Linked DNA regions of Methylomonas sp. 11b. Each later gene encodes a partner of the first gene's protein in a complex. Links are inferred from orthologs where the notes say so. Each region holds a gene or a part of one and is shown on either strand. Other genes may lie near its edges.

The links.
Region 2: the proteins of METH11B_RS0108350 (region 1) and hfq are in contact, whole or in part, in a crystal structure (PDB 3VU3), measured with the Escherichia coli proteins. The link is inferred for Methylomonas sp. 11b from one-to-one orthologs.

What each region holds. Positions count from the first base shown.
Region 1 is NZ_KI911557.1:1,760,580-1,766,311, forward strand. What follows is about bases 1,496-4,463. They hold METH11B_RS0108350 (catalase), read right to left. Parts: upstream 4,053-4,463; coding sequence 1,938-4,052; downstream 1,496-1,937. Other genes in these bases: METH11B_RS0108340 (AsmA family protein), read right to left, coding at 1,496-1,746; METH11B_RS29090 (hypothetical protein), read left to right, coding at 1,745-1,954; METH11B_RS0108355 (BON domain-containing protein), read left to right, coding at 4,452-4,463. Outside these bases: more of METH11B_RS0108340, read right to left, coding at 1-1,495; more of METH11B_RS0108355, read left to right, coding at 4,464-4,859; METH11B_RS0108360 (hypothetical protein), read left to right, coding at 4,877-5,398; METH11B_RS0108365 (SbmA/BacA-like family transporter), read right to left, coding at 5,582-5,732.
Region 2 is NZ_KI911557.1:1,409,260-1,413,201, forward strand. The notes cover bases 1-2,855. They hold hfq (RNA chaperone Hfq), read right to left. Parts: upstream 1,622-2,855; coding sequence 1,379-1,621; downstream 1-1,378. Other genes in these bases: hflX (ribosome rescue GTPase HflX), read right to left, coding at 102-1,367; ettA (energy-dependent translational throttle protein EttA), read right to left, coding at 1,813-2,855. In the rest of the region: more of ettA, read right to left, coding at 2,856-3,477; METH11B_RS0106535 (TatD family hydrolase), read left to right, coding at 3,571-3,942. UniProt on the Escherichia coli protein: RNA chaperone that binds small regulatory RNA (sRNAs) and mRNAs to facilitate mRNA translational regulation in response to envelope stress, environmental stress and changes in metabolite concentrations.

The DNA of each region.
Region 1 (5,732 bases):
CATGAGAGTAGACAAAGGATCAATTGAAAATTTTGGTTTTAATATAGTGCCGGAAACATTTAAGGTGGAACGAAGGGTAAGCGGACTAAAATCACGAGGATAAGGAGTCATCGCTACTTCAAAGGTTTCGTTTTTAAATGACAAATAACCATTACCATGAACAACACTATCCTTGGTATTGAGCAATAAAGTTTTTGACTTGCCAATCCCATTATTAATATCCACATCAACAATGGCACAGAGAATAGGAATTTGAATATCTCCCGAGATATAGTAGCCAAGAGCGTGGAAAATGTCTAAGCCTATCAACTCTACTATCAAAGCGCTAATTTTGCCATCGTATTGCACTAAATAAGCTTCTCCGTTGGCGCTTGAAAGTATCTCTTTAAGCGAATTGCCCGACCCTTTTATTTTCAACTTACCGTTAATTTTCCCCAACGTGTTCTGAATATCTTTAACTTCCCCAATTAGCTTACTTAAAGGCATATCAATCACATTAATTTGGATATCAACGTCTGGCGGATTTTGCGATCCATAGGCTGACATCCAAAGGTTTATCCGTCCATCGTCAATTCCGAAGGTGACGGGTTCGAAAGTCAACACTCCATTGTTGAGCGATATTTGACCGTCAAAGTTGCTTAGGGGGATTTCCTTGTTAAGGATATTTGTGGCGCGAAGCCTAGCCTTGCCATTGGCTGCACGAATTTGTTTAAAGTTGAAATGACGCTCGGGGATCAAAGCATTGTCTTCGGTAACACTCTGATCTGTCAGGTTGGGTTCGCCGCCAATAAATCCGCTTAAATCGGCAAGATCAAGCGTTTTGGCGAACAAATCCATATCGAAATACAAAAGCTCAAGTGTTGGATTGATGAGAACTGTTCCTTGCAAATCGCTATGCCCAATTTCACCATTAAACTTGTCAAAGCGCCAAGTGCGATCCTGACGGCTTAAATCCCCCGTTATTTTATAGGCAGGGCTGGGTGGTAAAGGAATGCCGATTAAAGGAAATAATTCGGCAATATCATCTCCTGCAAAAGAAAGCTTAAGCTTTGGATCGGGCGCTTGTAGAGGATGAGTCACTGTGCCGCGAATAGCTATTTCCGTTTGGCCGAACACCATATTCAACTTGACAGGATAGGGATTATTTTCTGAGCGTAATTCTGCATAGGAACCGGCAGCAGCCTGGATATTTAGCGTTTTGTGTTGGTAGCTACCCTTACTTTCAATGGTAATCGGCAGTTGCCAGCCGCCAGAGCCTTTCAAGGAATCTATATCTCCTTCAAAATTCATATCACGGATTTCATCATAATAATGAAATATTCCGGAAACAATATGCAGATTCTCGAAAATAACCGGCAACTCAAGAGCATATGCATCAGCTTTCGGGTCAGAAAAACTCCAATTTGCATCACCTTTCTTATTTTTTAAAAGAAATAATTCTGGCTTGCTAATGCTTAAATCGTTAATGAATATTTCGCCATGGAACAGTCTTGAAATAGAAAATTGCAATGATAATTTATTTATTTGTGCAAGGTTTTCAGGACTAGGCCAAACCGTATTTTTGATTGAAATATTATTAAGAGTGAGTTCAGGTTGCCTGCCATATTCAAAAATAGTTTCGCCTTTTATGTCAAGTTTTAGCTTTTGGGTATTAACGCTATTCTCAATAAACCAGATCCTAGCATTATCGGAATAGGCAAAAATTAATAGCATACTGCCAAAAGCACATAACCCTATTAGTAACATGACTAAAAATATTCGGGTAAGGCTTATCAGTTTGCAGTTCATTGGTTATTTAAGAACGCTGGCGGTAGAGTTTGGCGACGGGATTGGCACCAATAAAAAACTCAACAATGCCTCCTTTAACAACCAAAACGAATTAAAAGCTTTACGCCCGGAAGTCAAAGGTGAGGCACATGCTTTGGATAGCGAAATTATCAAGCCAGTGTTCTGATACTGGCTTCGCGCTCCCACTGCCGGGTCTTGGCTGCCGCGATGAAATCATCCACGCAATCGATGTTAAACACGCCGCCATCGGGTTTAATATTCGCCGTGGTCAGTAAGACTGCGCCGCCCTCGTCAACAATTAGCGCTTTCAAGTGACCAAACGCATCGCGCACGAAATCGATGGCGGCGGCTTCCTTCCCCAATGACATGGCGGCATGTTCGGTCAGGAGGATGGCGACCGCGTCGAACATTACTGACGGCGTACCCGCCAATTGGCCATCGACTTTCATCAGCCAGCCGTCAGCGAGTGTGGTTTCACCTATTACCGTGGCGATAATTTTGCTTGTTGCGCCGGCACTGGTCACAGCTTGTTGCACAGCCGCAATACTTGCCGCATCCGAACCCTCCGCGATCAATATCCCAACACTCCGGCCCTGAAGTGTATTCTTCATGTTCCCGATCAACTGTACCGCCGGCGATGGCTCCAGTTCCTGGGGCGCCATCGCCGCAGTTGGCGCTGGCGGCAATTCAATCAGACCTAGGCCAGAGGCTACCCGCTGCGCAAGGTCTTGTTCGATATGACGTAGATGACCGACCATCGCGACACGGATATGCGGATGTTCTACCTTAGATAGTTCAAACACTAACGCCGAAGCAATATGCGCCTGTTCGTAGGCAGACTGACTGCGATAAAACTGCCTCGCCTGGCTGTAATGGTCAGCAAAGCTCTCGGGTCGAATCCGCCCCTTGGCACCACTTTCTTCAATTGCCGCACTGCGAAAGCCGGTTTCCGCTTGTTCGCGTGGCGAATCCATTGCCAGCGTATTGGGTTCGTAGGCCACCCGACCTTGCGGTTGCGTCATTTGCATATGCCCATCGCGCTGCTGATTGGCAAACGGGCACTGCGGCGCATTGATGGGTATTTGATGGAAATTCGCTGAGCCCAACCGGGACAGTTGCGTGTCCTGATAGGAGAAGAGCCGCCCCTGCAACAACGGATCGTTCGAGAAATCGATGCCGGGCACGACATGGGAGGGACAGAACGCTACTTGTTCGGTTTCCGCGAAAAAATTGTCCGGCCAGCGATTCAATACCATGCGACCGATAACTTGCAGCGGCACCAATTCTTCCGGGATCAATTTGGTTGGGTCGAGATGATCGAATGGGAAGGCATCGGCTTCTTCTTGCGAGAACAATTGCACCGCCAAATCCCATTCCGGAAAATCGCCGGTGCTGATGGCCTCGAACATGTCGCGCCGATGAAAGTCGGAATCGGCACCGGCTATTTTTACCGCCTCATCCCAGAGGGTAGATTGCAAACCGAGTTTCGGCCGCCAGTGAAATTTCACGAAGGTCGATTCGCCCGCGGCATTGATTAAGCGAAAGGAATGAATACCGAAGCCTTCGATCATCCGCAACGAACGCGGCAAGGTGCGGTCGGACATCACCCACATCACCATATGCATGGCTTCCGGTGTGAGTGAAATGAAGTCCCAGAAGGTGTCATGCGCCGACGCCGCTTGCGGAAAGCCGCGGTCGGGTTCCATTTTTACGGCATGAATCAGATCGGGAAATTTAATAGCATCCTGGATGAAGAACACCGGGATGTTATTGCCGACCAGATCCCAATTGCCTTCCTTGGTATAAAACTTGACGGCAAAGCCGCGGACATCGCGCGGCGTATCGGCGGAGCCGGAGCCGCCGGCGACAGTGGATATGCGCGTAAACAGCGGCGTTTGCTCACCTACTTCGGTCAGCACTTTGGCCGTGGTGTATTGCTCCAGGGATTCGGTGAGCTCGAAAAAGCCATGTGCGCCGGTTCCACGGGCGTGGACGATGCGTTCCGGGATGCGCTCGTGGTCGAAATGGGTGATTTTTTCACGCAGAATAAAGTCTTCCAGCAGTGTCGGGCCGCTCGGATGGGCTTTCAGGGAATTTTGATTATCGGCAATCGGTAAACCCTGATTGGTCGTCAAAGTGGGCTGGTCGTCGATGGCTGACTGGTGCCACTCGCCGCCGTTGCCGACTGAAATTGTCGATACTTCCTCCCCAAATTGGGCTGGTTCGTTCGCTACGGTTAGAACAGGTGTTTTTGCTTTATTCATGATGCATCCCCAATGGATTTAGCGTGTCGGCTTATGATCGAAGGATCATCCGACACATGGGGCTTGGGGTCTGTACGCTGTCACACTGTAAAGCCTTATTTATTCGGCTTTTTATAGAAAAATCGTCAATAGTCAGTGTTGAAATCTGACGTTTTTCAAACTCAAAAAATTAGTCACCACCACTCATCATCGTAGAGGCGTTTGGGCTAACGACGAGTTCAATTCGAACATGCTTTTAACCGCAATGTTTGGCAGCGCACCGACATTGTGCGACTGCTAGGGTAAATTTCAGCGCAACCGTCGGTTCTCGCCAGACAAAGACTGCCGATCGGATGACTGCCACCGGCCACCTATTCGATGCCGATGCGCCAACAATAAAGTACTTTTCAAGGAGGGGATATGCCTAAACCATTGTCGTTAGTTGCCTTCGCTCTAAGCAGCTGTTTGCTGTTTGTCGCCAACCAAGCTAAAGCCGATCAGTCTTCCGCAAGCCAATTAGCTGAAAACACTGAGTTGGAAAATACTCAAAAAAACCTTCGCGATAAAGACAACACCACCTTAACGGCCGAGGATCAAAACGAGTCCCAAGCCGACTTAAAAATCACCGCGCACATTCGTAAAGCTTTGCTCAAAGACAAATCCTTATCCATGGATGCGCATAACACCAAAATCATTGCCCGCAATGGCGTTGTGACTTTGCGCGGCCCCGTCGCAACGACGGACGAAAGCATAAAACTGCAAAAAATCTGCCGAGAAACGGCCGGTGTCGTGCAGGTGGACAATCAACTTGAAACTAAAGCGCCTTAACAGCGTGGGAGTATGTAATGACTAAATCCGTTTTTTGTATCGCTCAAACTATCGAGCAAACTGAAAGCATTGTGAACCAGCTGAAGGCTGCCAGTTTTTCCAGCAACGATATTTCCGTGTTGCTGCCCGATAAAAATACCACGAAGGATTTTGCCCATGAAAAACACACCAAAGCCCCGGAAGGCGCGGCACTTGGCGGAACGGTGGGTATGGGCACCGGTGCGGTATTGGGTTGGCTGGCCGGCATCGGCAGCCTGGCTATTCCGGGCTTGGGGCCGTTTATCGCCGCCGGTCCGATTATGGCCGCGTTGAGTGGTGCGGCATTGGGTGCAGCAGCAGGGGGATTGTCAGGTGCGCTGATTGGCGTGGGCATTCCGGAATACGAAGCCGTGCGCTACGAAGGCAAAATCAAGGGTGGAGGGATTTTGATCTCGGTGCATGCCGGCAGCAGTGAAGCCATTGATCAGATAAAAGAAATATTTGGACACGCGCACGCCGAAGATATTTCTTACACCGACGAAGCGGCCGTACCTGCTTGATGTTGAAACCCGGCCTAAAAAGTCCCGGTTCATGGAACAAGAAGGGATTTTTGCAGGTTTACTGATACCGCATTTCTTCCGTGTATAGCGCCTCCAAAATGCCCCCCGCCAAGTCGGACCGGGCATTCTTTTTTTCCGCAATTTTTGATTTCGGGTGATGCGCTCTGAACCCTATTGCTAAGCTCACTCAAGTTCGATTGGCGGCTCGGTGCAAGCACTCTGCTGCTGTTCTAAATCATTCAAGGCCTCGACCAAGCCCAAAACCCTATCCACCGAGGCATGCCATTGCGCAATCACCGGCATGTTATTCACGGGCCAGGACAAAGCCGCAGCC
Region 2 (3,942 bases), 350 kb from region 1 along the record:
TGACTCGAAGCGTTGGCTTGTCTATCCGAAAAACCGCCATTCTATCGTAAGTTAGCCATTTCCGAGCAAATAACTAGGTGATTGTTCCGGCAATCGGCCGATCAAACCTGCTCATGGACATCAATACCCTTCAACAAGCCCAAATGCTTTTTGTCGATTTCTATCGTCAATTCGCAATCGCCGCTATCGTTATTGACTTCGTCGATTATTTTCACGAAAGTGAATAACTTTGCTTTTAATCCCGCTTGGCCGGCTGGCAAATAGCATTTTCGAATCACCTTGCTGCTAGCAAATAACTCGGACAAGGCCTGCTGCAACAAATCACAGCCTACCCCGTTTTGCGCGGAAATCCAGACGCTGACGGGTTTCCCGTCAGCATCGTAATCAATATGCGGCGCCACATCCTCGAGCAAATCAATTTTGTTGAACACCATCAACTGGGGGATTTTAGCGGCGTCGATGTCGCTCAAGACTTGGTTTACCTGATAGATCGTGTCTTCACGATCTTCGGCAGCCGCATCGATCACATGCAACAACAAATCCGCTTCGCTGGCTTCCTGCAAAGTGGAACGAAATGCTGCCACCAATTCATGCGGTAGATGCCGGATAAAGCCGACGGTATCCGCCAAAATGATTTCGCCGCCATTACTGAGCGACAATTGCCGCAAGGTAGGATCCAGCGTAGCAAACAATTGATCAGCCGCGTAAATACCGGCACCGGTTAAGGTGTTAAACAGCGTCGACTTACCGGCGTTGGTGTAGCCAACTAAAGATACGGTAGGAATTTCGGCTTTTTTGCGCTTGCTACGACCTTGATGACGCTGCTTTTCTACCTTCCCCAAGCGCTGTTGAATTTGCTTTATACGCACCGCCAACAACCGCCTGTCAGTTTCCAACTGGGTTTCGCCGGGACCACGCAAACCAATACCGCCCTTTTGCCGCTCCAAATGCGTCCAGCCGCGAATCAATCGGGTAGACAGATGTTTGAGCTGCGCCAGTTCGACCTGCAATTTACCTTCAAAGGTTTGCGCCCGCTGCGCAAAAATATCCAGGATCAGACCGTTACGATCCACCACCCTGACTTCCAGCGCTTTTTCCAGATTGCGCTCTTGGCTAGGTGTTAGTGGATGATTGACGATAACGATATTGGCTTCGTGCTCGATGATCGCCGACCTGATTTCTTCGACCTTACCGGTGCCAACGAAATATTTCGGATCAGGCCGATACCGGCTTCCGGTTACTACATAAGTCGGTTGGGCGCCTGCGGATTTGGTTAGTTCTTTCAGCTCGTCGAGGTCTTCCTGACCAGCTTGCAAATTGAGGTGAACGAGAATGGCTCGTTCACCCGCATCGGGACGTTCAAACAAAAAATAACCTCTTAGCTCTCATCGCTAACGTCGGGATCACGGTGCATCGTGACATTTTTGCCGGGAACGATAGTGGATATGGCATGCTTGTAAACCATTTGATTCACAGTGTTTTTTAGCATCACCACGTATTGGTCGAAAGAATCGACGCGGCCTTGCAGCTTGATACCGTTAACCAAAAAAATCGACACGGGAGTGTGTTCTTTTCTGAGGGCATTCAAAAAGTTGTCCTGCAAGTTTTGTGCTTTCGACATCCTATTTCTCCTTATTATTGTTCGGTGCGCTATTAATACATTACCCGCTACACCCGCCAATTTCAACACGCGGGCTGCGGATCAATAAAAAACTGTTAATGACTTTGGGACTGGTTTGCGCTATTTCAAGTTCAATCAGATCTTTATTAGCAAAGCCGTTGCGAAAATAACAACGGCCGCTTAAGTTCAGCTTAGCCGATTTTTTTATATTTGAGACGATGCGGGTTATCCGCATCCGTACCCAAGCGACGATGCCGATCGGCTTCGTAGTCGGCATAATTACCTTCAAACCACACCACCTCACTGTCGCCCTCGAATGCCAAAATATGCGTAGCGATCCTATCCAGGAACCAGCGATCATGCGAGATAACCACCGCGCAACCGGGGAAAGCCAGCAATGCTTCTTCCAAAGCTCGCAAGGTTTCCACGTCCAAGTCGTTGGTCGGTTCGTCGAGCAATAACACGTTGCCGCCGCTTTTCAACAGCTTGGCCAAATGCACACGGTTGCGTTCGCCGCCCGATAATTCGCCGATGCGTTTTTGTTGATCCCCACCTTTAAAGTTAAACCGGCCGATATACGCCCGGGACGGCGTCTCATATTTGCCGACGGTGATCATGTCCAGACCGTCGGAGATTTCTTCCCAAACCGTTTTGTTGTTGTCCATGTCGTCGCGCAACTGATCGACATAGGCCATCTGCACGGTTTGACCAAATTTGATGTCGCCGGCATCCGGTTTTTCAAAACCAGCCATCATCCTGAACAAGGTGGTTTTACCGGCACCGTTAGGACCGATGATGCCTACAATCCCGCCCGGCGGCAATTTGAAGCTCAAATTATTGATCAAAAGTCTGTCGCCAAAACCCTTACTGATGTTCTCAACGTCGATCACTACATCGCCCAGACGTGGACCGGGTGGAATATAAATTTCCTGGGTCTCGTTACGTTTTTGCGTTTCGACTGACGACAATTCTTCAAAGCGCGCCAAACGCGCCTTGCTCTTCGCGTGCCGGCCTTTTTGGTTTGAACGCACCCATTCCAACTCGGCTTTCATGGCTTTTTGCCGAGAAGACTCTTGTTTCTCCTCCAACTCCAGGCGTTTTTCCTTTTGTTCCAGCCAAGATGAATAATTACCTTCCCAAGGAATACCCATGCCGCGGTCCAGCTCCAGAATCCAACCGGCAACGTTATCTAGGAAGTATCTATCGTGAGTTACCGCCACCACGGTACCGGGATAGTCGTGCAAGAAACGCTCCAGCCAAGCCACCGATTCCGCATCCAAGTGGTTGGTCGGCTCGTCGAGCAGCAGCATATCGGGCTTGGACAGCAATAAACGGCACAGCGCCACCCTGCGTTTTTCACCACCGGACAATTTAGTTACATCAGCATCCCAATCCGGCAGACGCAGGGCATCGGCAGCCACTTCTAAAGTGCGATCCAGATTGTGACCATCACAGGCATTGATGATATCTTCCAGCTTGGCTTGCTCGGCAGCTAACGCATCGAAATCAGCATCAGCATCAGCATAAGCCGCATAAACCGCATCCAATCGGGCTAATACATCTTTGATTTCCGCAACCGCTTCTTCAATATTGCCGCGCACGGTTTTATTAGGATCGAGTTGCGGCTCCTGCGACAGATAGCCAATCTTGGTACCTTTCAGCGGAATCGCTTCGCCTTCAATTTCCTTGTCGATGCCGGCCATGATGCGCAGCAGGGTCGATTTACCGGAACCGTTTAAGCCCAATACACCGATTTTCGCGCCGGGAAAAAACGATAGGGAAATATCCTTAAGAATATGCTTTTTGGGCGGTACGATCTTGCCGACCCGATTCATCGAGAAAATATATTGCGCCATTGTTTTTCTGCTGAAGAAATAAAATGGCATTATACCGTGGGATATCGGTTTTTTAAGGGTGTTAATTTTTTTCGCGCGATAGGTGGCGATTCAATGAAAATTGAAACTGTTCCAGCAACGCTGAACGCAACCGACATTTATATCAACATCCATTGCCACCAAACCGGCGCCAAGAAGAGCCTGGAAATGATCAACATCGCCACCCAGGATTTCGACGCCGCGGCAGCGCAAAACGGTTTTTTCAGCTTGGGTTTGCACCCTTGGGATCTGCACAGACAAGATACTGAAACGGCTCTATCTAAAATCAGTACGGCAAGCCATCACCCGAAACTACTGGCCATCGGCGAATGCGGACTGGATAAGACTATCGATGCACCTTTAGCAGTGCAAACCGCAGCATTTTTTGCTCAGATTAAACTCGCCCACCAATTAGGCAAGCCACTGATAATCCATTGTGTCCGGGCT